4 regions of the Kosakonia beeri genome follow, and region 2 is predicted to be linked to each of the others. Evidence: predicted binding sites of a transcription regulator. Region 2 holds the regulator's gene; each other region holds the start of a gene.
The links. Region 2 encodes PhoB, which activates phosphate uptake and scavenging genes when phosphate is short. Its sites were predicted from a motif close to CTGTCATAAAACTGNCNNAT; they were not measured.
Positions count from the first base shown of each region.

Region 1: the regulator PhoB is predicted to act here: its motif matches at 4,597-4,616, upstream of pitA (inorganic phosphate transporter PitA).
Region 3: the regulator PhoB is predicted to act here: its motif matches at 2,676-2,695, upstream of glpT (glycerol-3-phosphate transporter).
Region 4: the regulator PhoB is predicted to act here: its motif matches at 5,146-5,165, upstream of pstS (phosphate ABC transporter substrate-binding protein PstS).

Region 1 is NZ_CM135106.1:263,621-269,741, forward strand. Features, by position in the region: gene prlC (oligopeptidase A) at 1-876, shown strand, start outside; gene rsmJ (16S rRNA (guanine(1516)-N(2))-methyltransferase RsmJ) at 881-1,633, shown strand; gene uspA (universal stress protein UspA) at 1,699-2,136, opposite strand; gene uspB (universal stress protein UspB) at 2,592-2,927, shown strand; gene pitA (inorganic phosphate transporter PitA) at 3,028-4,524, opposite strand; gene ACUY4S_RS01215 (BaiN/RdsA family NAD(P)/FAD-dependent oxidoreductase) at 4,753-5,946, shown strand; gene ACUY4S_RS01220 (autotransporter family protein) at 5,992-6,121, opposite strand, start outside.
Region 2 is NZ_CM135106.1:3,802,503-3,808,623, reverse strand. Features, by position in the region: gene sbcD (exonuclease subunit SbcD) at 1-831, opposite strand, end outside; gene phoB (phosphate response regulator transcription factor PhoB) at 1,030-1,719, shown strand; gene phoR (phosphate regulon sensor histidine kinase PhoR) at 1,741-3,039, shown strand; gene brnQ (branched-chain amino acid transporter carrier protein BrnQ) at 3,448-4,767, shown strand; gene proY (proline-specific permease ProY) at 4,852-6,121, shown strand, end outside.
Region 3 is NZ_CM135106.1:1,587,809-1,593,929, forward strand. Features, by position in the region: gene glpB (glycerol-3-phosphate dehydrogenase subunit GlpB) at 1-934, opposite strand, end outside; gene glpA (anaerobic glycerol-3-phosphate dehydrogenase subunit A) at 924-2,546, opposite strand; gene glpT (glycerol-3-phosphate transporter) at 2,822-4,174, shown strand; gene glpQ (glycerophosphodiester phosphodiesterase) at 4,187-5,254, shown strand; gene yfaE (class I ribonucleotide reductase maintenance protein YfaE) at 5,342-5,596, opposite strand; gene nrdB (class Ia ribonucleoside-diphosphate reductase subunit beta) at 5,596-6,121, opposite strand, start outside.
Region 4 is NZ_CM135106.1:4,905,702-4,911,822, reverse strand. Features, by position in the region: gene ACUY4S_RS23200 (ADP-ribosylglycohydrolase family protein) at 1-402, shown strand, start outside; gene phoU (phosphate signaling complex protein PhoU) at 458-1,183, opposite strand; gene pstB (phosphate ABC transporter ATP-binding protein PstB) at 1,255-2,028, opposite strand; gene pstA (phosphate ABC transporter permease PstA) at 2,075-2,965, opposite strand; gene pstC (phosphate ABC transporter permease PstC) at 2,965-3,924, opposite strand; gene pstS (phosphate ABC transporter substrate-binding protein PstS) at 4,052-5,092, opposite strand; gene ACUY4S_RS23170 (hypothetical protein) at 5,531-5,917, shown strand; gene ACUY4S_RS23165 (hypothetical protein) at 5,961-6,121, opposite strand, start outside.

The DNA.
Region 1 (6,121 bases), 1.4 Mb from region 2:
GATGTGCGTTTCTTTGAGCTGTATGATGAAAATAACGAACTGCGCGGCAGCTTCTATCTCGACTTGTATGCCCGCGAACATAAACGCGGCGGCGCATGGATGGATGACTGCGTGGGGCAAATGCGCAGAGCCGACGGCTCGCTGCAAAAACCGGTGGCCTATCTTACCTGTAATTTTAACCGCCCGGTCAGCGGCAAACCGGCACTGTTCACCCACGATGAAGTGATCACCCTGTTCCACGAGTTCGGTCATGGTCTGCACCATATGCTGACCCGTATTGAAACCGCCGGTGTGGCCGGCATCAGTGGTGTGCCGTGGGATGCCGTCGAACTGCCGAGCCAGTTTATGGAAAACTGGTGCTGGGAGCCGGAAGCGCTGGCGTTTATCTCCGGCCATTACGAGACGGGCGAGCCACTGCCGCAGGCATTGCTGGATAAGATGCTGGCTGCGAAGAATTACCAGGCCGCGATGTTTATTTTGCGTCAGCTTGAGTTTGGTCTGTTCGACTTCCGTCTGCATGCGGAATTTAGCCCGGAACAGGGGGCGAAAATCCTCGAAACGCTGGCCGAAATCAAACGCCAGGTTGCGGTGATGCCGGGGCCGTCATGGGGACGTTTCCCGCATGCCTTCAGCCATATTTTTGCCGGAGGATATGCTGCCGGTTACTACAGCTACCTGTGGGCGGACGTGCTGGCGGCAGACGCCTATTCCCGCTTCGAAGAAGAGGGGATTTTCAACCGCGAAACCGGGCAATCCTTCCTGGATAACATCCTGACCCGCGGCGGTTCAGAAGAGCCGATGGATCTCTTCAAACGCTTCCGTGGCCGCGAGCCGCAGATTGATGCGATGCTTGAGCATTACGGTATCGAAGGCTAACGCGTTGAAAATTTGTTTGCTGGATGAAACAGGCGCCGGAGACGGCGCCTTATCTGTTCTTGCGGCTCGCTTTGGGCTGGAGCAGGATGATGCCAACCTGATGGCACTGGTGCGCACGCCTACCCATCTGGAACTGCGCAAGCGTGATGAACCCAAACTGGGCGGCATTTTTGTTGATTTTGTGGCAGGCGCAATGGCGCACCGGCGTAAGTTTGGCGGCGGTCGCGGCGAAGCGGTTGCCAAAGCGGTCGGTATTAAAGGCGGCTACCTGCCGGATGTCGTGGATGCCACTGCCGGGCTGGGGCGCGATGCGTTTGTGCTCGCGTCGGTTGGCTGCCGGGTGCGCATGCTGGAGCGAAATCCGGTGGTTGCGGCCTTGCTGGAAGATGGCCTGCACCGCGGCTATGCGGATGTGGAAATCGGCCCGTGGCTGCGCGAGCGTTTGCAATTGATCCATGCCTCCAGTCTGACCGGGCTCGCAGATATCACCCCGCGCCCGCAGGTGGTCTATCTCGATCCGATGTTTCCGCATAAGCAAAAAAGTGCGCTGGTGAAAAAGGAGATGCGGGTGTTTCAGTCGCTTGTCGGGCCGGATCTGGATGCCGACGGATTACTCGAACCGGCGCGTCGTCTTGCCATTAAACGCGTGGTGGTGAAGCGACCGGATTACGCGCCGCCGCTGGCGGGGATTGCTACGCAGTCGGCGGTGGTGACCAAAAGCCACCGTTTTGATATTTATCCCGGTTCCGGGGAATAAAAAAGCCCGGCCGCGTTGCGCGGGCCGGGCGGTATTCAGGTTAATGCGCCGCCGTGTAGGAGGTGTTAATCCTCGTCTTCATCGCGCAGCGGGACAATCAGCATATCAACATGAACGGTATTGATTAGCTGGCGTGCGGAAGACATCAGCTTGCTCCAGAAGTCCTGATGATGACCGCAAACCACCAGGTCCATATCGTATTTTTTGATGGCGTCTACCAGCACCTGGCCCAGGTCACCGCTGCCGCTCAGGGTTTCGGTAATCGGGTAACCGGCATTGGTGGACAGCTCAGTCAGCGCCTGATGGGTTTCATCAGAGATACGTTTTTGCATATCGCCGAGATTAACGTCGATCAGGCCAGTGTAAAGATCGGAGTAGTTTACATCGACATGAATCAGGGAAATCTTCGCGTTATAAGGACGCGCCATGGATACTGCTTTCTCAACCAGCAATTTGCTTTCAGGGGAGAGATCAACTGCGATGAGGATGTGTTTGTAAGCCATAGTGTTACTCCTTCCATAAGTTGTCGATGACCATCGGGGAGTGCCCCTGATGTGTGTGCACTGCGCCCGCGTCCTGCGTTTCACGTGAGCGGGTAGCGCCCGGCCTTAAGGATCTCTTTGTGAAGATATTTCTACCTTATAACTCTCTTATATCACCGTCAATCAACCTGGATCACGATTCACTTAAGGGATATTTACAGCCAGATGCAGGGTAGATGATAAAGCGAGTGGCAAAAAAAGATCCCTTTCTCCTACACTATTAATAAACCGTACGGAAAACAGACGGTGTCCCACAATTGTTCGGGCAGGAAGCCAAGGTCAATTGCGGGACACCGCCTGCGCTGTCGCCCCGTCCGGCGTTGGTAACACTCTTCATTGTCTGACTTGGTTGAGTATCCAGGAGCGGTCGTCGCGGAGTTTGTCTTCGTGGGGGGATCGCCAGGGGAGGGGATATGGTGATCAGCACTGTAGCGCTGTTTTGGGCCTTGTGTGTCGTCTGTGTGGTTAACATGGTGCGTTATTACTCATCGTTGCGCGCACTGTTAGTGGTACTTCGAGGTTGTGACCCCTTACTCTATCAATACGTGGATGGCGGCGGATTTTTCACGTCCCACGGTCAACCGGGCAAGCAGATGCGGCTGGTGTGGTACATCTACGCCCAGCGCTATCGCGATCACCATGACGACGAATTCATTCGCCGCTGCGAAAGGGTACGTCGGCAGTTCATCCTGACCAGTTCGCTGTGCGGTCTCGTAGTGGTGAGTTTGATTGCGTTGATGATTTGGCATTAAGCCGCTGCGCCGCAGGGCGGTAAACGCGCCGCTCTGCCGTTGTAGGAGCCAAAAAAAACGGGCCAGTTTCCTGACCCGTTCTTGTCATGCGTGCAAACCGTTAAATCAGGTGCAGTGCAATCCAGTACAACCCGCCAGACAGAATAATCGAGGCTGGCAGGGTAAATACCCAGGCCATCAGAATGCTGGTGACCGTTTTGCGTTGCAGGCCACCGCCATCGACAATCATCGTCCCGGCAACGGAAGAGGAGAGCACGTGAGTCGTGGATACCGGCATACCGGTATAACTCGCCAGACCGATGGACACCGCGGCGGTCATTTGTGCAGACATCCCCTGCGCGTAGGTCATGCCTTTCTTACCGATTTTCTCGCCGATGGTCGTTGCCACACGACGCCAGCCGATCATTGTGCCGAGGCCCAGCGCCAGCGCCACCGCCATAATGATCCAGACAGGCGCATACTCGATGGTGCTCAGCATATCGCCTTTCAGTTTCTTCAGCAGACGCTGGTCGTCAGCGCTGACTTCCGGCTGCTTCGCTACTTTATCGGTAATATCGGAGAGGCAAAGCATAATGCGACGCAGCTGGCTACGCTGCTCAACCGGCAGTTTGTCGTAGCTTTCAACGTTTGTCAGCATCGCTTTAGCGCGGTCCAGCGCAATGATGGCGCGGCCAGGATGGCAATGGAACTCACCCGGCTGCGTGGTCACTTCTTCCGGCGTTGGGATCAGCGGATCCACACCCGTTGCTTTTTGCAGCAGCGCCGGATGTTGCTGGAAGTACGTTTCCACGTTGTTTACGGCATCACGGGTACGGGTGATGTCATAGCCGGAAGCGTTCATATTCACCACGAATCCGGCTGGCGCAACACCGATCAACACCAGCATAATCAGGCCGATGCCTTTCTGGCCGTCATTCGCGCCGTGTGAAAAACTCACGCCAATCGCGGAGAGGATCAGCGCTATGCGCGTCCAGAACGGCGGCTTTCTTTTGCCGTCGATTTTCTCGCGTTCCGCCGGTGTCATATGGATACGGGCGCGTTTTTTGGTATTGCTCCAGTAGCGACGCAGTATAAATACCAGCCCACCAGCGAACACCAGGCCGACAATCGGTGAGACGATCAGCGACGCGAAGATATTCAGCACTTTCGGGATGTTTAACGCATCAACCACTGAGGTACCGGTCATCAACGCATTGGTTAAACCAATGCCGATAATCGCGCCAATCAGGGTATGGGAGCTGGACGCCGGCAGACCAAAATACCAGGTGCCGAGGTTCCAGATAATCGCGGCCAGCAGCATGGAGAAGACCATCGCCAGACCGTGAGCAGAACTGACATTGAGGAGTAGATCGGTTGGCAACATATGCACAATCGCATATGCAACGCTTAACCCGCCCAGCAACACGCCGAAAAAGTTAAACACCGCCGCCATTACTACCGCCAGCTGAGAGCGCATAGCGCGCGTATAAATCACTGTTGCAACGGCGTTTGCAGTGTCATGGAAGCCATTAATCGCTTCGTAAAACAGAACAAAAACCAAAGCAAGCAAGAGTAATAGCCCGGTATGAAGATCCAGGCCGGCAAACAAATGTAACATAAGTCGTTACGCCATTTTGAGGACATGAACGCGGCGCATTATCAGGGACATTGCGTGTGCGGGCAAAGTGAAATATGTATTTTTTTTGACATTATTTCTTACAAAGGCCGGTATTTTGGAAATTATCTTTTATTTTTCAATATCATGTTCTGTGAGCGCGCATTCTCTCTGGTGCGACCAGCATGAACTCTTTACAATCCGCCACGTTTTTCAAATGAGGAAACTGCTGTGGAAAGGTTTGATGCCATCGTTATCGGCGCCGGTGCGGCGGGAATGTTCTGTGCGGCGCTGGCCGGGCAGGCGGGCTGCCGGGTATTGCTGCTGGATAACGGCAAAAAACCGGGCCGCAAGATCCTGATGTCCGGCGGCGGCCGCTGCAACTTTACTAACCTTTATGTTGAGCCGGCAGCTTATTTGAGTCAGAACCCGCATTTTTGCAAATCTGCCCTTGCGCGCTATACCCAGTGGGATTTCATCGATCTGGTGGGCAAACACGGTATTGCCTGGCATGAAAAAACGCTGGGTCAGCTCTTCTGCGATGACTCCGCCCAGCAGATTGTCGACATGCTGGTTGCCGAGTGTGAAAAAGGCAACGTCACGCAGCGCCTGCGCAGCGAAGTGCTGAGTGTTGAGCGCAACGAAGAGGGCTTTACGCTGCAACTGAATGGCGCCGGCGTCCAGGCTGCAAAACTGGTGATCGCTTCGGGGGGGTTATCGATGCCGGGCCTGGGAGCCTCGCCGTTTGGTTATAAAATCGCCGAACAGTTTGGTTTAAAGGTACTGCCCACCCGCGCAGGATTGGTGCCGTTTACGTTGCACAAGCCGCTGCTGGAGCAGATGCAAACCCTTTCCGGGGTTTCTGTACCGTCGATCATTACCGCCGAAGATGGCACTGTGTTTCGCGAAAACTTGCTGTTTACCCACCGTGGGCTCTCAGGGCCGGCTGTTCTGCAAATTTCCAGTTACTGGCAGCCAGGGGAATTTGTCACCATTAATCTGCTGCCCGAATGCGATCTGGACACTTTCCTCAATCAGCAGCGCGATGCGCACCCGAATCAAAGCCTGAAAAACACGCTCGCCATGCAGTTACCGAAACGGTTGGTGGAGTGCCTGCAGCAACTGGGGCAACTCCCGGATGTGACCCTCAAGCAACTGAACAGCCGCGAGCAGGACGATCTGGTTATGACGCTGACGCAATGGCGGGTGCAGCCGAATGGCACCGAAGGCTATCGCACGGCGGAAGTAACGCTTGGCGGTGTGGATACCCATGAACTCTCTTCGCGCACCATGGAGGCCCGTAAGGTGCCTGGATTGTATTTTATTGGCGAGGTGATGGACGTCACTGGCTGGCTCGGCGGGTATAACTTTCAGTGGGCGTGGTCCAGCGCCTGGGCTTGCGCGCAGGCGCTGACGGCCGAATAACCCAGAAAGGCCGCTGCGCTACGGGAGCGGCCCTGGGTGATTGTTTTAGAACAACTTACGCAGGCGCAGGCTGACCGTCTGCGCATCAAAATGCGGTGCGGTAGAGAGGTCGTAGCGTGCGCTAATGCTCAGATCATCGCCCTGCACCAGCGTAACGCCCGCGCTGATATCCGCC
Region 2 (6,121 bases):
CTGTGTGGTGGGAACATTAAGCGTGGTCACTTCGGCCAGTTTCCCCCCGGCAAAGCTCACAAGGTTAACGCTTTTGCTTTTACCGGTTTCATCAAAACTGAGCGGGATCGGTGAGCCGCAGTAACGAATGTGCTCCTCACCGCCAATTTTTTGCGCCCGGTGGATATGACCAAGTGCCATATAGTCAACAGGGGGGAAATTCTGCGCCGGAAAGGCATCCAGCGTGCCGATATAAATATCACGTACCGCGTCACTTTTGCTGGCACCAACGGTGGTCAAATGGCCGCTGGCGATAACAGGCAGCGCGCTATCGCCACGCAGAGTGCAGGCGTCACGGTACTGCTGTTGATAATAGTCAGTGATAGCCGCGAGCAGATGTTGCTGTTTTTGCAGGCCGGACAGACCCGCCTGACTCAGGACAATGTCGCGCGGACGCAGAAACGGCACCGGGCAAAACACGGCTCCGGGCTCGCCATTACGGCGGTGGAGCAGAAAAGGTGCCGCCCCGGCGCTGGCTACTACGGTCGTTTTCAAATAGGCCAGAATCTCTTTCGATTCATTGAGCGTGGCCACGGAGTCATGGTTGCCGGCCAGCACCACTAACTGGCAGCCGGTGCGCTGGAGTTTAACCACAAAACGGTTATATAACTCGCGGGCATAGCTCGGCGGTGAACCGGTATCAAAGATGTCGCCAGCCACAATGATCGCATCTGCCTGGTGGCTTTCGGCGTTTTCCAGCAACCAGTCGAGAAAAGCGTCGTGTTCGGCGGCACGGCTTTTACTGTAAAAGTTCTGTCCCAGATGCCAGTCAGAGGTGTGAATTATGCGCATAGCGGTTCCGTGGCGAAAAAACGTAAATCAGATTATAAACATTAAGCAGATGAGGGACATATCCGAATAAAAACAGGGATTGTCATCGCGTGCTGAAGAGGGTCATCTGACGGTCATGTTATTCATAAATCTGTCATAAAACTGACGCATAATGGCGCCGCTATATATACTGACGACTTAAATAAAACAGGGCAAATTATGGCGAGACGAATTCTGGTCGTAGAAGACGAAGCACCCATCCGTGAAATGGTTTGCTTTGTGCTCGAGCAAAATGGCTTTCAACCAGTAGAAGCTGAAGATTATGACAGCGCGGTGAATCAACTGAATGAACCCTGGCCCGATCTCGTTTTGCTGGACTGGATGTTGCCAGGTGGTTCAGGCATTCAGTTTATTAAACATCTGAAACGTGAAGCCATGACCCGTGACATTCCGGTAATGATGCTGACGGCGCGTGGTGAAGAAGAGGATCGCGTTCGCGGCCTGGAAACCGGAGCGGACGACTATATTACCAAACCTTTCTCGCCAAAAGAGCTGGTGGCGCGTATCAAGGCTGTCATGCGCCGCATTTCGCCGATGGCGGTGGAAGAGGTCATCGAAATGCAGGGGCTGAGCCTCGATCCCTCGTCTCACCGCGTAATGACCGGTGAAAATCCACTGGATATGGGCCCGACAGAGTTTAAACTCTTACACTTCTTTATGACTCACCCGGAACGTGTTTACAGCCGCGAGCAGTTGCTGAATCATGTTTGGGGAACCAATGTGTATGTGGAAGACCGTACGGTGGACGTGCATATTCGCCGACTGCGCAAAGCGCTGGAACACAGTGGTCACGATCGTATGGTGCAAACAGTGCGCGGCACGGGATACCGTTTTTCGACCCGTTTCTGAAATTTGACAGGAGTGTGACGCGTGCTGGAACGGCTGTCATGGAAAAGGCTGGTGCTGGAGCTCCTCCTTTGTTGTATCCCCGCCTTAATACTCGGCGTCATGTTCGGTTATCTGCCCTGGTTTTTACTCGCCGCGGTAACCGGGTTACTGATCTGGCATTTCTGGAATTTATTGCGCCTCTCCTGGTGGCTATGGGTTGATAAAAGTATGACCCCGCCGCCCGGCACAGGAAGCTGGGAGCCTCTTTTGTATGGGTTGCACCAGATGCAGATGCGCAACAAAAAGCGTCGCCGTGAACTGGGTAGCCTGATCAAGCGCTTTCGCAGCGGGGCGGAATCCCTTCCGGATGCGGTGATCCTCACCACGCAGGAAGGCGCTATTTTCTGGTGCAACGGTCTTGCGCAACAAGTGCTGGGGCTGCGCTGGCCAGATGATAGCGGGCAGAACATCCTTAACCTGCTGCGTTACCCCGAATTCACCCAATACCTGAAGAAAAAAGAGTTTACCCGGCCTTTGCACCTGGTGCTTAACAACGGTCGCCATCTCGAGATCCGCGTGATGCCCTACACGGAAGAGCATTTGTTGCTGGTGGCGCGCGATGTGACACAAATGCATCAACTGGAAGGGGCGCGGCGCAACTTTTTTGCCAATGTCAGCCATGAGCTACGTACGCCGTTGACCGTGTTGCAGGGCTACCTGGAGATGATGCAAGAGCAGACGCTTGAAGGCGCGCCACGGGAAAAAGCGCTGCATACCATGCGGGAACAGACCTCGCGCATGGAAGGTCTGGTGCGCCAGCTACTCACGCTGTCGAAGATTGAAGCGGCGCCGACATTGCCGCCCAACGAAACCATTGATGTGCCGATGATGCTGCGGGTCGTGGAGCGCGAGGCGCAAACCCTCAGTCAGCAAAAGCACACCTTTGATTTTGATGTCGACAGCAGTCTCAAAGTGCTCGGCAATGAAGAGCAACTCCGCAGCGCCATTTCCAATCTGGTGTATAACGCTGTCAACCATACCCCGGCAGGGACACATATTATCGTGAGCTGGCGTCACCTGGCGCAGGGGGCGGAGTTCAGCGTCGAAGATAACGGGCCGGGCATTGCCGCTGAGCATATTCCGCGTCTCACCGAACGTTTTTACCGGGTGGACAAAGCCCGATCCCGGCAAACCGGTGGCAGTGGCCTGGGGCTGGCGATTGTGAAGCATGCGGTAAACCACCACGAAAGCCGTCTCGATATTGTCAGTCAGCCAGGTAAAGGTACCCGCTTCAGTTTTGTTCTTCCGGAACGCCTGGTTGCCAAAAAAGCCGCTTCCTGAGCTCGCTGTCAGCTTATCTTTCCAGCGGTCTGTGAAAACAGACCGCTCATACGTACCTTGTCTCCATCCTGAAACGTATTTTGTACGCATGCTGCTTTTTTGTTCGCATGATCAGCCATGTGTTTTTCTTATAATTGGAATTATTCACTGGTAAGAATTCCCGTTGTAGTAGATGCATCTGGTTTTGCGATCCCACCTTGCCTTTAAACGTTATAAGCGTTTAAATTGCGCCCCGTACATCGTTATACCGACTGTATTTGCGTGGTAAATCGAAAAACTATTCTCCGCTACGTAATGCATAAAGCATTTCCCGCTGACTTTCAGCGATATAGACGTTGTATTGTTCGGTAGGGAAAGGCGAAAAAAACATCATTTTTACGACACCACATCCACAGGCAGTAACAAAATATGACCCATCACTTAAAACCACGAGACATTGTTGCTCTGGGCTTTATGACTTTTGCCCTCTTCGTAGGCGCAGGTAACATCATTTTTCCACCGATGGTCGGCTTACAGGCGGGTGAACACGTCTGGACAGCAGCCATAGGCTTTCTGATCACCGCCGTTGGCCTGCCCGTCCTTACCGTGGTCGCGCTGGCGAAAGTGGGTGGTGGCGTAGACAGCCTGAGCACCCCGATTGGCAAAGTGGCGGGCGTACTGCTGGCGACGGTGTGCTATCTGGCGGTGGGGCCGTTGTTTGCGACTCCGCGTACTGCAACAGTCTCTTTTGAAGTCGGGATCGCACCGCTGACCGGTGAAGGCGCAATGCCGCTGCTGATTTACAGCATCATCTATTTTGCGCTGGTGATCCTGGTGTCGCTCTACCCGGGTAAACTGCTGGATACGGTGGGTAACTTCCTGGCGCCGCTGAAAATTATTGCCCTGACGATCCTCGCCATCGCTGCTATTGTCTGGCCTGCCGGCCCGATCAGCCACGCGCTGGAAGCCTACCAGACTGCACCGTTTTCGAATGGTTTCGTGAATGGTTACCTGACGATGGACACCCTCGGTGCCATGGTGTTCGGTATCGTGATTGTCAACGCCGCGCGTTCTCGCGGTGTTACCGAAGCACGCCTGCTGACCCGTTACACGGTCTGGGCTGGGCTGATGGCGGGTGTTGGCCTGACGCTGCTCTATCTGGCGCTGTTCCGTCTCGGTTCTCACAGCTCAACGCTGGTGGAACAGTCTGCTAACGGCGCGGCGATCCTGCATGCCTATGTTCAGCATACCTTTGGTGGCGCGGGCAGTTTCCTGCTGGCCGCACTGATTTTTATTGCCTGTCTGGTGACGGCGGTTGGCCTGACCTGTGCCTGTGCAGAGTTCTTTGCCCAGTATCTGCCGCTCTCCTACCGTACGCTGGTATTTATCTTGGGTATCTTCTCGATGGCGGTTTCCAACCTCGGACTGAGCCATCTGATCCAGATTTCGATTCCGGTGCTGACGATGATCTACCCGCCGTGCATCGTGCTGGTGGTACTGAGCTTTACCCGCTCCTTCTGGAACAGTTCCACCCGCGTTATCGCACCGGCTATGTTCATTAGTCTGCTTTTTGGTATCCTTGACGGCGTGAAAGCCTCTGCCTTTGCAGAACACCTCCCCGCCTGGACGCAGCGTTTACCGCTGGCGGAGCAGGGACTGGCCTGGTTGATGCCAAGCCTGGTGATGGTGGTTCTGGCGGCAATCTGGGATCGCGCAGCGGGGCGACAAGTGACCTCCAGCGCGCATTAACAGCGGCAAACACGGCTTGTTTAACCACGGGGTGTCGTGCTCCGTGGTTTTTTATTTTTGTGTTGAATAATGGCAGTGGAAACGATGGAAAGTACGAATAAGCTGAAGCGTGGGCTAAGCACCCGCCACATTCGCTTTATGGCGCTGGGTTCGGCAATCGGCACCGGCCTGTTTTACGGCTCTGCAGATGCCATCAAAATGGCGGGGCCAAGTGTATTGCTGGCCTACATTATTGGTGGCGTCGCCGCGTACATCATTATGCGCGCGTTGGGCGAAATGTCGGTGCATAACCCTTCCGCCAGTTCCTTCTCCCGCTATGCCCAGGAAAACCTTGGCCCGCTCGCCGGGTATATCACCGGCTGGACGTACTGTTTTGAGATCCTGATTGTCGCGATTGCCGATGTTACCGCATTTGGCATTTATATGGGCGTCTGGTTCCCGACGGTGCCGCACTGGATTTGGGTATTGAGCGTGGTGCTGATTATTTGCGCCATTAACCTGATGAGTGTGAAAGTGTTCGGTGAACTGGAGTTCTGGTTCTCGTTCTTTAAAGTCGCCACCATTATCATCATGATCGTTGCCGGTTTCGGCATCATTATTTGGGGTATTGGTAACGGCGGGCAGCCGACTGGCATCAGTAACTTGTGGAGTCATGGCGGCTTCTTCAGTAACGGCTGGCTGGGCACGGTGATGGCGTTGCAGATGGTAATGTTCGCTTATGGCGGTATCGAAATTATTGGTATCACCGCCGGGGAAGCGAAAGATCCGGAGAAATCGATCCCGCGCGCCATCAACTCAGTACCGATGCGTATCCTGGTGTTTTATGTTGGTACGCTGTTTGTGATCATGTCGATTTATCCGTGGAATCAGGTGGGCACAGACGGTAGCCCGTTTGTCCTGACCTTCCAGCATATGGGCATCACTTTTGCTGCCGGTATCCTCAACTTTGTGGTGTTGACCGCCTCGCTCTCCGCGATTAACAGCGATGTGTTTGGCGTTGGCCGCATGCTGCACGGTATGGCGGAGCAGGGCAGCGCGCCGAAGATGTTTGCTAAGACCTCGCGTCGCGGCATTCCGTGGGTAACGGTAATGGTCATGACCGTCGCATTGCTGTTTGCGGTGTATCTCAACTACATCATGCCGGAAAATGTTTTCCTGGTGATTGCGTCGCTGGCGACCTTCGCCACCGTATGGGTGTGGATCATGATTTTACTGTCGCAAATTGGCTTCCGCCGTCGTCTGTCAGCCGATGAAATCAAGGCGCTGAAATTTAAAGTACCGGGTGGCGTCGCTACCACGGTCGCCGGGCTGCTGTTCCTGGTGTTCATCATCGCCCTGATTGGCTGGCACCCGG
Region 3 (6,121 bases), 2.2 Mb from region 2:
CGCTGGCGAGCACGATATGGCGTGCGCGCAGCGGGATATCTTCGTGCTTGCGCGTCCACAGTTGCGTTACCTGATCCCCGCTGATATCGGCACGGATCACCTCATCACCGGGCATCCAGCTGCCACCGCTCTGGACAAAACGTTGTTGTAACAGGTGCTGCATACGCAGGCCGGGTACCGACGGCGGCAGGGTGGGCAGTAGACGCAGGGGGCAAGCCAGTTGCTGATTCAGTCGATCAAATACGATGCTATCCATCAGGCCAAAACAGGCGGGCAGCCAGAGCGCCTGATACTGCTCGCTGAGCGGGCGTAACGCCTGGTATAGCGGGGTGTAGTGCTCTGCTGTGTCCAGTTGACGGGCAATGTTCGCGGCCCGAAACTCGCTGGGGTTATCACGCAGGGTGTCGAGCGCAGGCAGTTCAATCTCTTCAGCATGGGCATCAATACCCCGTTTGCGCAGCGTCGCGGCAGCCAGTTGCGGCTGGAAATCAAGAAAACCGCTAATGCCGACCACACCTGTGCGCAGTGTCGTTTCGGGTTTTAACGGCACCTCTTGTGGGCTGAGCCAGGCCCGGCGAAACGTCCCCAGCGGCGTCACGCGCTGATGGGGCGTCTCCGCATCGCCCTGCAGTCGCAGGCCACAGTCTGCCAGCAGTGTTTGCGCCTGGCGGGCATAATTCAGCACGCGATTTGCCCCCAGCAGCGCATAGGGGTGTGCGGTGAAGTGCTGCTCCAGCTGTGTGATGGCGGCAGCGACATCGCTCACCGGTTGACCGTCTGGCAGGTGCGAGAGCAGATCGAGAGAACCTGAGGAGAAGCCCAGCGCGCTTTGGCCGCGGCTGACAATCGCGCAGCGTTGCCCACTTTCGCTCAGACGGATCCCGCACAGTAGCCCGGCAAGCCCGCCGCCGATAATGACCGTATCAAATCTCATCTTCTGTTTCCTTCTCCAGACCGCACAATCCCTGATAAACCCAACGGGTAAATTCGCTTTCGCGCAGTGCATCGCCCCAGGCGACAGGTTTGACACCTTTCCAGCGCTCGTTAAGAAAATCGGCCAGTTGTGTCAGGGATTCGCGCTCCGTGGTCACATGCAGGCGGTTCAACAGCCCGGCGGCACGGCAGGCACACAGTTCCCCCTGACAGGTGCCCATGCCGACGCGGGTGCGGCGACGTAAGTCGAGCAGGGAATGTACATTGAGGTTTTCTACCGCGTATTGCACTTCGCCCGCAGTGACCGCCTCGCACTCGCAGACCAGGCTGCGGTTATGCCGGGTCGTACCGAGCCAGACCGGGGTGCGATCGCCGTGGCGGTACACGGCAGAACCGCGCAACGGCGTAGGCAGAGAGATAATTTTGCGCAGTGCCTGTTCGGCGGGGTCTTTGGAGCCAGGCAGCGGAGCACTGGCGGTGGTGCAGGCGCGAGTATGATTTAGTTTGCGGCAGACCGCGTCGGTTGCCCATTCTGCCATCAAGCGGTAGGTCATCAGTTTGCCGCCAGTGATAGTGATAAAGCCTTCCAGCCCGTCGCGGGCGGCATGATCCAGCAGCACAATTCCCCGGCTGACATTGCGTCCGCTCGGGTCGTCATCGCTGGCCACCAGCGGGCGTACCCCGGCATAGGCGCGCAAAATTCGCGTCTGTCCCATCACTGGTGCCAGTTTTTCGCCTTCGCGCAACAGAATGTCGACCTCTTCTGGCGTAACGCGAACGTTATCAATATCGTTGTAATCAATATGGGTCGATGTGGTACCAATCAGCGATATGGTATCGCCAGGCACCAGAATGTCAGCATCGGCGGGTTTGCGGCAGCGGTTGATTACATGTTGGTTAATGCGGTGATCGAGAATTAATAGCGCGCCTTTTGCCGGGAACATGCGAATACGCAAATCGGCGTATTCGGCAATGCGCTGGCCCCAGATCCCGGCGGCATTTACCACCACTGGCGCATGCAGTGTTTGTGTCTCGCCGCTGGCGGCATGACGAATGTGTACGCCGCTCACCGTGTCACCATGGCGTAGCAACCCGCAGACTTCGTGGCCGGTCAGGATAGTTGCGCCATGTTCGCGTGCATCCAGCATATTGCTTGCTGTCAGGCGGAACGGATCGACAGTGCCATCCGGAACGCGCACTGCGCCTGTCAGTGCCGGATTGACGCTCGGTTCTATGCGCCGGGCCTCCTGCGGTGAAATGGCCTGTGCCGGAATGCCGGCCAGCTGACAGGCATCAATAAACTGGCGCTGCCACGCTAAGTCATCTTCAGGCAGGGTAATAAACAAGCCGTCGGTCGGCTCGATACAATGGCGGGCGATGCGTTTGAGGATGTGGTTCTCGGCGATACATTCGCGCGCCGACTCGTTGTCGGTCACGGCGTAACGCGCGCCGCTGTGCAGCAGACCGTGGTTACGGCCCGTTGCGCCGGTCGCAATGTCATGGCGTTCAAGCAGCACGGCACGCAGGCCACGCAGGGCACAGTCACGAGCGATACCGGCCCCCGTCGCGCCGCCACCAATTATGATCACATCGTAGTCACTGGAATTGCGCATGGTCGCGTCCTTTTGTTCGACGTTCTTTAACGACCATTTAGCCACACTCTTGCTGTGGTTTGTTTGATATCGCGCATATTCGAACAAAAAACGAAAGTGAAACGCGCTTTCATGCGTGTTTTTAGACTTTTGTCATATTTCTGTAACATTATGTGCGACAACTCACCCTCTCTGAATAAAACTTTCAATACAATTCGCGACGACTAACTCCTGTTATGTTCGTTTTCACTCATTGATGACAGGCATCATGAGTTCATTGCGCCATGGAGGCCGCTATGTTGAGTATTTTTAAACCCGCCCCCCATCAGTCGCGTCTGCCGGCAGAGCAGATCGATACGACCTACCGTCGTTTACGCTGGCAGATATTTCTGGGGATTTTCTTCGGCTACGCAGCCTATTACCTGGTGCGTAAAAACTTTGCGCTGGCCATGCCGTATCTGGTTGAGCAGGGGTTTTCACGCGGGGATTTAGGCTTTGCCTTGTCCGGTATTTCCATTGCTTATGGTTTTTCCAAATTTATTATGGGTTCTGTTTCTGACCGCTCGAACCCACGCGTGTTTCTGCCTGCCGGGCTGATTCTGGCGGCCGCGGTGATGTTGTTTATGGGGTTTGTGCCCTGGGCGACATCGAGCATTATGGTGATGTTTGTGCTGCTTTTCTTGTGCGGCTGGTTCCAGGGGATGGGCTGGCCGCCGTGTGGGCGCACCATGGTGCACTGGTGGTCGCAGAAAGAGCGCGGTGGGATTGTGTCGGTATGGAACTGCGCGCATAACGTCGGCGGCGGTGTGCCGCCCCTGTTGTTCCTGCTGGGTATGGCATGGTTCAACGACTGGCATGCCGCGCTGTATATGCCTGCCTTTGCCGCGATTGTGGTTGCGATTTTTGCCTTCGCATTAATGCGCGATACGCCGCAGTCTTGCGGTTTGCCGGCGATTGAAGAATACAAGAATGACTACCCGGATGATTATACCGAAACGCACGAACAGGAACTGACAGCAAAGCAGATCTTCATGCAGTACATCCTGCCTAACAAGCTGCTGTGGTATATCGCGGTAGCCAATGTGTTTGTCTATCTGCTGCGTTACGGCATCCTCGACTGGTCGCCAACCTACCTGAAAGAAGTGAAGCATTTCGCGCTGGATAAATCCTCCTGGGCGTACTTCTTTTATGAATATGCGGGTATTCCCGGCACGCTGATCTGTGGCTGGATGTCAGATAAGGTCTTCCGGGGGAATCGAGGTGCCACCGGGGTGTTCTTTATGACCCTGGTGACCATTGCGACAATCGTTTACTGGCTTAACCCGCCGGGAAATCCGACCCTCGATATGATCTGTATGATTGTTATTGGTTTCCTGATTTATGGCCCGGTGATGCTGATCGGTTTGCATGCGCTGGAGCTGGCGCCGAAAAAAGCGGCGGGGACAGCAGCAGGCTTTACGGGTCTGTTTGGTTACCTTGGCGGTTCGGTCGCGGCCAGCGCCATTGTTGGCTATACCGTCGATTACTTCGGCTGGGATGGCGGCTTTATGGTGATGATTGGCGGTAGCATTCTGGCGGTATTGTTGCTGATTGTGGTGATGATCGGCGAGAAGCGCCATCATGCCGAGCTGCTTGCGCGTCGCTCATAACAGGAAGCTGAGATGAAAACGACATTTACCCGTCTTTCCACCGGCCTGCTGCTGGCCGGTCTGTTTGCCAGCCAGGCGCCGGCCGCAGAAAAAATTGTTATCGCGCACCGTGGAGCCAGCGGTTACTTACCGGAACATACGCTACCGGCAAAAGCGATGGCCTATGCGCAGGGTGCGGATTATCTCGAGCAGGATCTGGTGATGACCAAAGACGATCACCTGGTAGTGTTACATGATCACTACCTCGATCGCGTCACCGATGTAGCCACGCGTTTTCCGGTTCGTGCCCGTAAAGATGGCCGTTACTACGCCATTGATTTTACGCTGGACGAGATCCGCTCGCTGAAATTCACCGAGGGGTTTGAACTGGAAAACGGCAAAAAAGTGCAGGTTTTTCCGGGGCGCTTCCCGATGGGCAAATCCGATTTTCGTATTCATACTTTTGAAGAAGAGATCGAATTTGTACAGGGGTTGAATCACTCGACCGGTAAAAACATAGGTATCTATCCGGAAATTAAAGCGCCATGGTTCCATCATCAGGAAGGCAAAGACATTGCGAGGAAAACGCTGGAAGTGCTGAAGAAGTACGGCTACACCCGCAAGGATGACAAGGTCTATCTGCAATGCTTTGACGCAAATGAACTGAAGCGTATTAAGCACACGCTGGAGCCGGAGATGGGGATGGATCTCAATCTGGTGCAGTTAATTGCTTATACCGACTGGAATGAAACGCAGGAACAGCAGCCGGACGGTAAATGGGTAAACTACAGCTACGACTGGATGTTTAAACCCGGTGCGATGAAACAGATTGCGCAATATGCGGATGGCATCGGACCGGACTACCCTATGCTGGTGGCGGAGGGCTCCACGGTCGGGCACGTTAAGCTGACGGCAATGGTCAAAGAGGCGCATGCCAGCCATCTTCAGGTGCATCCGTTTACCGTGCGGGCGGATAAGCTCCCCGATTACACCCAAAATGTGGATCAGCTTTATCAGGTGTTGTACAACCAGGCGGGCGTCGATGGATTGTTTACCGATTTCCCGGATAAAGCCGTGCAGTTTCTTCACCGGCAACCATAAATAAAAAAGGCCTGAAAAGGCCTTTTTACGTTGTCTCTGTGCAGGCCTGCCGCGCAGCATTGACCGGCAGGTTTGTGCTGACCCGATTTACATCTCGATTTCGATGTCGCCTTTTGCCCGGCAGCAGCAGGGCAAAATTTCCCCTTCGTTGATAAAGGCCAGCGGTTCGGCGATCCAGTCTACCTGGCCTGTTACCAGACGGCAGCGACAGGAACCGCAGTAACCTTCGCGGCACTGATATTCAACTTCTACCTGCTGTGACTCCAGCGCCACCAGCAGGGAAGGGTGTTCATCCCGGCACAGCACCTCAGTGCCGGAAAGACGTAGCGTTATGCGGCTCATCAGAGCTGGAAGTTGCTCAGATCGTCGGTATCCACTTCAGAGTCAATCTGACCGACCAGGTAAGAACTGACTTCCACTTCCTGCGGCGCGACCTGCACGTTATCGGACACCAGCCAGGTGTTGATCCACGGGATTGGGTTTGAACGCGTCTGGAAGGGTAAATCCAGGCCGACGGCCTGCATGCGGATATTGGTGATGTACTCCACGTACTGGCAAAGAATATCTTTGTTCAGGCCGATCATCGAACCGCCCTGGAACAGGTATTCCGCCCACTCTTTTTCCTGCAGTGCCGCCTGCACAAACAGGTCATAACACTCCTGTTTACACTCTTCAGCAATCTCTGCCATTTCCGGATCGTCCACGCCAGAGCGCAGCAGGTTGAGCATATGCTGCGTCCCGGTGAGATGCAGGGCCTCATCACGCGCAATCAGGCGAATGATTTTGGCATTTCCCTCCATCAGTTCGCGCTCGGCGAAAGCGAAGGAGCAGGCAAAGCTGACATAGAAGCGAATCGCTTCCAGCGCA
Region 4 (6,121 bases), 1.1 Mb from region 2:
GCCAGTTGCCGCCTTTTTGCTCAAATGTTGATAAATGCGCTGAACGGAAAAAACAAGCACGACATAGTGACGGCTATTCCGCAGTTACCGGAGCCCGAAAAACTTCGCCACATTGCAGAAGGTCGCTATCTGCAAAAATCACGGGCGGACATCTTCGGCACTGGCTACTGCGTCCAGAGCCTGGAAGCCGCGCTGTGGTGTTTCATGCAGGGTCATGATTTTGAAGAGACGATCCTGCTGGCCACTAACCTTGGCGATGATGCAGATACCACTGCCGCCATTGTCGGCCAGCTTGCTGGTGCTTATTACGGCGTGAAGGGCATCCCGCAACCGTGGCGTGAGAAGCTGTGGCAGTGCGAAGATATTGAAAGCATGGCCTCCAGGATGCTGGAGAAAGCCTGAAACAAAAACCCCCTCAGCAACGAGGGGGTTCTTTTTAGCGATAACGCGTGAGTCTTTATTCCTTTGGGTCTTTCCCGGCCAGCAACTTATCCAGCTCGTCACCACCCACGTGACGGAAATCCTGTCCCTTCACGAAGTAGAAAATGTATTCGCAAATATTCTGGCAACGGTCGCCGATACGCTCGATAGATCGGGCGCAGAACAGCGCAGTCAGAACACTGGGAATAGTACGGGAATCTTCCATCATATAGGTCATTAACTGACGCACGATGCCTTCGTATTCCTGATCCACTTTTTTATCTTCGCGGTAAATGCGCACGGCTTCGTCCAGATCCATGCGGGCGAATGCATCCAGCACATCATGCAGCATCTGCACGGTGTGGCGACCCAGCGACTCCAGGCTCACCAGCAGTGGCTGGTGCTGTTGAGAAAATTTCTCCAGCGCCGTACGGCAAATTTTATCCGCCACGTCGCCAATACGTTCCAGCTCGGCAATGGTCTTGATAATGGCCATCACCAGACGCAAATCGCTCGCTGTCGGCTGGCGTTTAGCAATGATACGCACACAGGCTTCATCGATGGCGACTTCCATCATATTCACCTGTTTGTCGCCTTCAACAACGCGCTTTGCCAGCTCGCTGTCCTGGTTGTGCATGGCGGTGATCGCATCAGAAAGCTGCTGCTCCACCATCCCACCCATGGTCATTACCTGAGTGCGAATGCTTTCCAGCTCAGCGTTGAACTGCCCGGAAATATGTTTATTAAGGTTGAGGTTGTCCATGGTTCAACTCCAAATGCCCGACAAAATTCTCGTGAATACAAGGTTGCTTAAACCTTTGCGGCTCGGGCATATCAACCGTAGCGCCCGGTAATGTAGTCTTCGGTTTGTTTCTTTTTCGGCTTGGTGAACAGATCATCCGTATTGCTAAACTCAATCAGTTCACCGAGGTACATAAATGCCGTGTGATCGGAACAACGCGCAGCCTGCTGCATGTTGTGGGTAACGATAACCACGGTGTAATCCTGTTTCAGTTCAGTGATCAGTTCTTCAATGCGACCGGTTGAAATCGGGTCAAGTGCCGAACACGGCTCATCCAACAACAGCACTTCCGGGCGGATAGCGATCCCACGAGCAATACACAGGCGCTGCTGCTGACCACCGGAGAGAGAGTACCCGCTCTGATGAAGTTTATCCTTGGTTTCATTCCATAATGCGGCCTTGGTCAAAGCCCATTGCACACGTTCGTCCATATCGGCACGGGAGAGCTTTTCAAACAGACGCACACCAAAAGCGATGTTGTCGTAAATCGACATCGGGAACGGCGTCGGCTTCTGGAAAACCATGCCGACTTTCGCACGCAACAGCGCGATATCCTGCGTATTGGTAAGGATGTTGTCACCATCCAGCAGGATCTCGCCTTCGGCGCGCTGCTCCGGATAGAGTTCGAACATTTTATTGAAAGTACGCAGCAGCGTTGATTTACCACAGCCTGAAGGCCCGATAAACGCCGTCACCTGATTTTTGGCAATATCCAGGCTGATGTTTTTCAGTGCATGGAATTTGCCGTAATAGAAGTTCAAATCACGAACCTGAATTTTGCCCGGCGTCGTCTCAACCATACTCATTTATTTCGTTCCTCAACTCGACGCCGCTGTCGCCGCGTCGCAAAAATTAACCGTGTTTACTCTTCGCGAAAATCACGCGCGCCAGAATATTCAGCAACAGTACACAGAGTGTAATAATCAGAACCCCGGCCCAGGCCAGCTGTTGCCATTCGGCAAACGGGCTCATGGCAAATTTGAAAATCGTCACCGGCAAGTTCGCAATAGGCTGCATCATATCGGTGCTCCAGAACTGGTTAGAGAGTGCCGTAAACAGCAGCGGGGCAGTTTCACCCGCAATACGCGCAACCGCCAGCAGTACACCGGTCATGATCCCCGAGACAGAGGCTTTCAGGGTAATAGAGGCAATCATCTTCCACTTCGGGGTGCCCAGCGCATACGCCGCTTCACGCAGACTGTCCGGCACCAGTTTCAGCATGTTTTCCGTGGTACGGATAACAATCGGCACCTGCAACAGCGCCAGCGCAATCACGCCAGCCCAGCCGGAGAAGTGCTGCATCTGCGCGACCACAATGGTGTAGACGAACAGGCCAACCACAATCGACGGTGCGGAAAGCAGAATATCATTGATAAAGCGGATCACTTCCGCCAGTAGAGACTTACGGCCATACTCCGCCAGATAAATCCCCGCCAGAATGCCCAGCGGTGTACCGATAACCGTCGCCCAAAGGATCAGCAGACCACTGCCCGCCAGCGCATTCGCCAGCCCGCCCCCAGCCGTATTCGGCGGCGGTGTCATTTCGGTGAACAGTGCCAAAGACATGCCGTCGAAACCCCGTGAGACGGTAGACAGCAGGATCCACACCAGCCAGAACAAACCAAATGCCATGGTCGCCATCGACAATGTCAATGCAATCCGGTTTTTCAGACGGCGACGCGCCTGCATTTTACGACGTGATTCGGCCAGCTCTGCCGTGCTTTGCATTTCAAGCGTAGCCATCAGCGTGCCCCCTCATTTTTTGCCAGACGCAGGATCATCACTTTCGAGATGGCCAGCACAATAAAGGTGATCACGAACAGGATCAGGCCCAGCTCCATCAGTGCCGCTACATGCAATCCAGATTCGGCTTCGGCAAACTCATTCGCCAGCGCGGAGGTAATGCTGTTGCCCGGCATAAACAGCGAAGCGCTGTCGAGCTGATAGGTGTTACCGATGATAAAGGTCACCGCCATGGTTTCACCCAGTGCGCGGCCAAGCCCCAGCATAACGCCGCCTATGACCCCGTTTTTGGTGAACGGCAACACGATGCGCCATATCACTTCCCACGTGGTGCAGCCAATGCCATAAGCCGACTCTTTCATCATCACCGGCGTTTGTTCAAAGACATCGCGCATCACTGCCGCAATGTACGGAATAATCATAATAGCGAGGATCACCCCGGCCGCCAGAATGCCAATACCAAACGCCGGGCCTTCAAACAGCGCCCCCACAAATGGAATATTGGAGAGCACATTGCCCACCGGCTCCTGGAAATAGGTGGCGAACAGCGGAGCGAAGATAAACAGGCCCCACATGCCATAAACTATACTTGGAATGGCCGCCAGCAGTTCAATGGCGATACCCAGCGGACGTTTCAGCCAGTTCGGCGCCAGCTCGGTCAGAAACAGGGCAATACCAAAACTAACAGGAACCGCGATCAGCAGGGCGATAACTGAGGTCACGATGGTGCCGTAAATCGGTACCAGCGCACCATAGATATCGTTCGGCGCATCCCACTCTTTGGTCCATAAAAACGCGAAACCAAACTTCTGTATGCTTGGCCAGGCGGAGAAAATCAGAGAAACGATAATGCCACTGAGCAGCAATAGCACAATCAGCGCAGCCAGTCTTACCAGTGCGCTGAAGATCATGTCGCCTTTTTTACCCGGTGGGTTAAATGCCGGCTTGGTTGCAGCCATAAATTACTCTTTAGTTTAACGTCTTACGAATTCGCCCGTCGGCGCGTGTGCACGCTTACGGGCCTACAGAGAATCTGTAAGGCGAGTGGTGTAAGCGCCACCCGCCATATTCTTCAAAAATCTGCTATTAGTACAGTGCCTTACCGCTGCTGTCTTTCACGTTGGCTTTCCAAGCTGCGCGAACCTGGGTTACTACGCTTTCCGGCAGGGTGGCATAGTCGAGTTCATTCGCTTGTTTGCCGCCGTTTTTGTACGCCCAGTCGAAGAATTTCAGGACTTCAGCGCCTTGTTCCGGTTTAGCCTGCTCTTTATGTACCAGGATGAAAGTGGTAGAGGTGATTGGCCACACATCTGCGCCTTTCTGGTTCGTCAGATCCTGAGCAAAAGATTTGCTCCAGTCGATATCTTTCGCCGCGTTAGAGAAGCTAGTCTCCGTCGGGCTCACCGCTTTACCATCAGCGGACATCAGTTTGGTGTAGGTCAGGTTGTTTTGCTTAGCATAAGCATATTCAACATAACCAATGGAACCCGGCAGACGTTGTACAAATGCCGCGATACCGTCGTTACCTTTACCACCCAGGCCGGTCGGCCAGTTAACCGTAGAGCCGGAACCCACTTTTGATTTCCACTCTTCGTTCACTTTCGCCAGGTAGTTGGTGAACACGAAAGAGGTACCGGAACCATCGGCACGACGAACGACAGCAATGTTCTGTGAAGGCAGTTTCAGGCCTGGGTTGAGTTTCGCAATGGCTGCGTCATCCCATTTTTTGATATTGCCCAGGTAGATATCACCCAGCGTTTTACCGTCCAGCACCAGCTCACCGGATTTGATGCCCGGAACGTTGATAGCCAGTACAATCCCACCGATAACGGTCGGGAACTGGAACAGACCTTCCTGAGCCAGTTTATCGTCAGCCAGCGGAGCATCAGAGGCACCGAAATCCACTGTTTTAGCGGTAATTTGTTTCACGCCACCGGAAGAACCGATACCCTGGTAGTTAATCTTGTTACCGGTTTCTTTTTGATAGGTATCCGCCCATTTGGCATACACCGGCGCCGGGAAAGTTGCACCCGCACCTGTCAGGCTTGCAGCTGCGCTGGCGGCGAAAGCGCTCAGAGAAAAGGTCGCGGCGACAACAGTTGCGACAGTGGTACGCATAACGTTCATAATGTCTCCTGCAAGGGTCGTAAATCGTTGTTTGAGTTGCTACTCGGAGCAAAATAGGACACTTTGATGACAGTTATATGCAATGAATGTTACTGTTTAATGACAACGGAAAAATATCGTCACCAGCTCATTTAAAAATTAATAAAATCAATAAATTAAACAGCACCTACCACGGCATTGTTACCGAAATATTTTGTTTTTATGACATTCAAAAAATAGTTGAAAATCAGAATTTGTCATAAGGCATTTGTCGAACTAAAGCCGCTTTTTTTGCCTCCTGCAATCCCTTTCCTGTGGATTTTGCCATCATCCACCGCCGATTTTTAGTGCATCAAGACTACCGGGAAGAGGTAGCAGACAAGACCCTATGTTTCGTATTTATATAGCGGTGATGTGGCCCCCTTTTTGACGCAAAATATTGAATATTAAGGAATGAGAATGATCAAATCAGTAACTGTCGCTATCGGGCTGCTTACGTTTTTGCCTGCAACATATGGACATGCCGCCAGCAAAGCGGTTTATCTGAACACGAACGGTAATGAATCAAACTCTGTCGCCATTTTTGGGGCCAGAGACAGCGCGGGTAACGAAACCATCGGCCCCTCGTCCGAACTGAGAGTCAGCAAACTGAGAGATATTCAGGAAGATGCGCCGAAGCAGAAAAGAGACATCGAAGAGATGAAAAAAATGCTGTCGGACATTACACGCGACAACCAGAAACTGGAAAAGCGAAATGATGAATTAAGCCGCAACGTTGATGAATTAGCGCGCAGCGTCCGATCGCTGGAAAGTAAGCTTGACGATCTCAGCCGTAAAATTAAATAAGCCAGATGAGGCTGCCGAAGAGTAGCCTCGCTTCCTTTAGCAGCTAACTTCCCGGCATCTGCTGTTTATCAAAAACAAACAGAATGTGTTGATCATCAAGGTACTTTATATCCACTTTATTGCCTTTCTGTATCTTTGCGGCATTAAAGGCGGAAATTGTCTCTTTTCCTTCTACAGACCTCGGCGTTTCACCCTCGTTGAGCG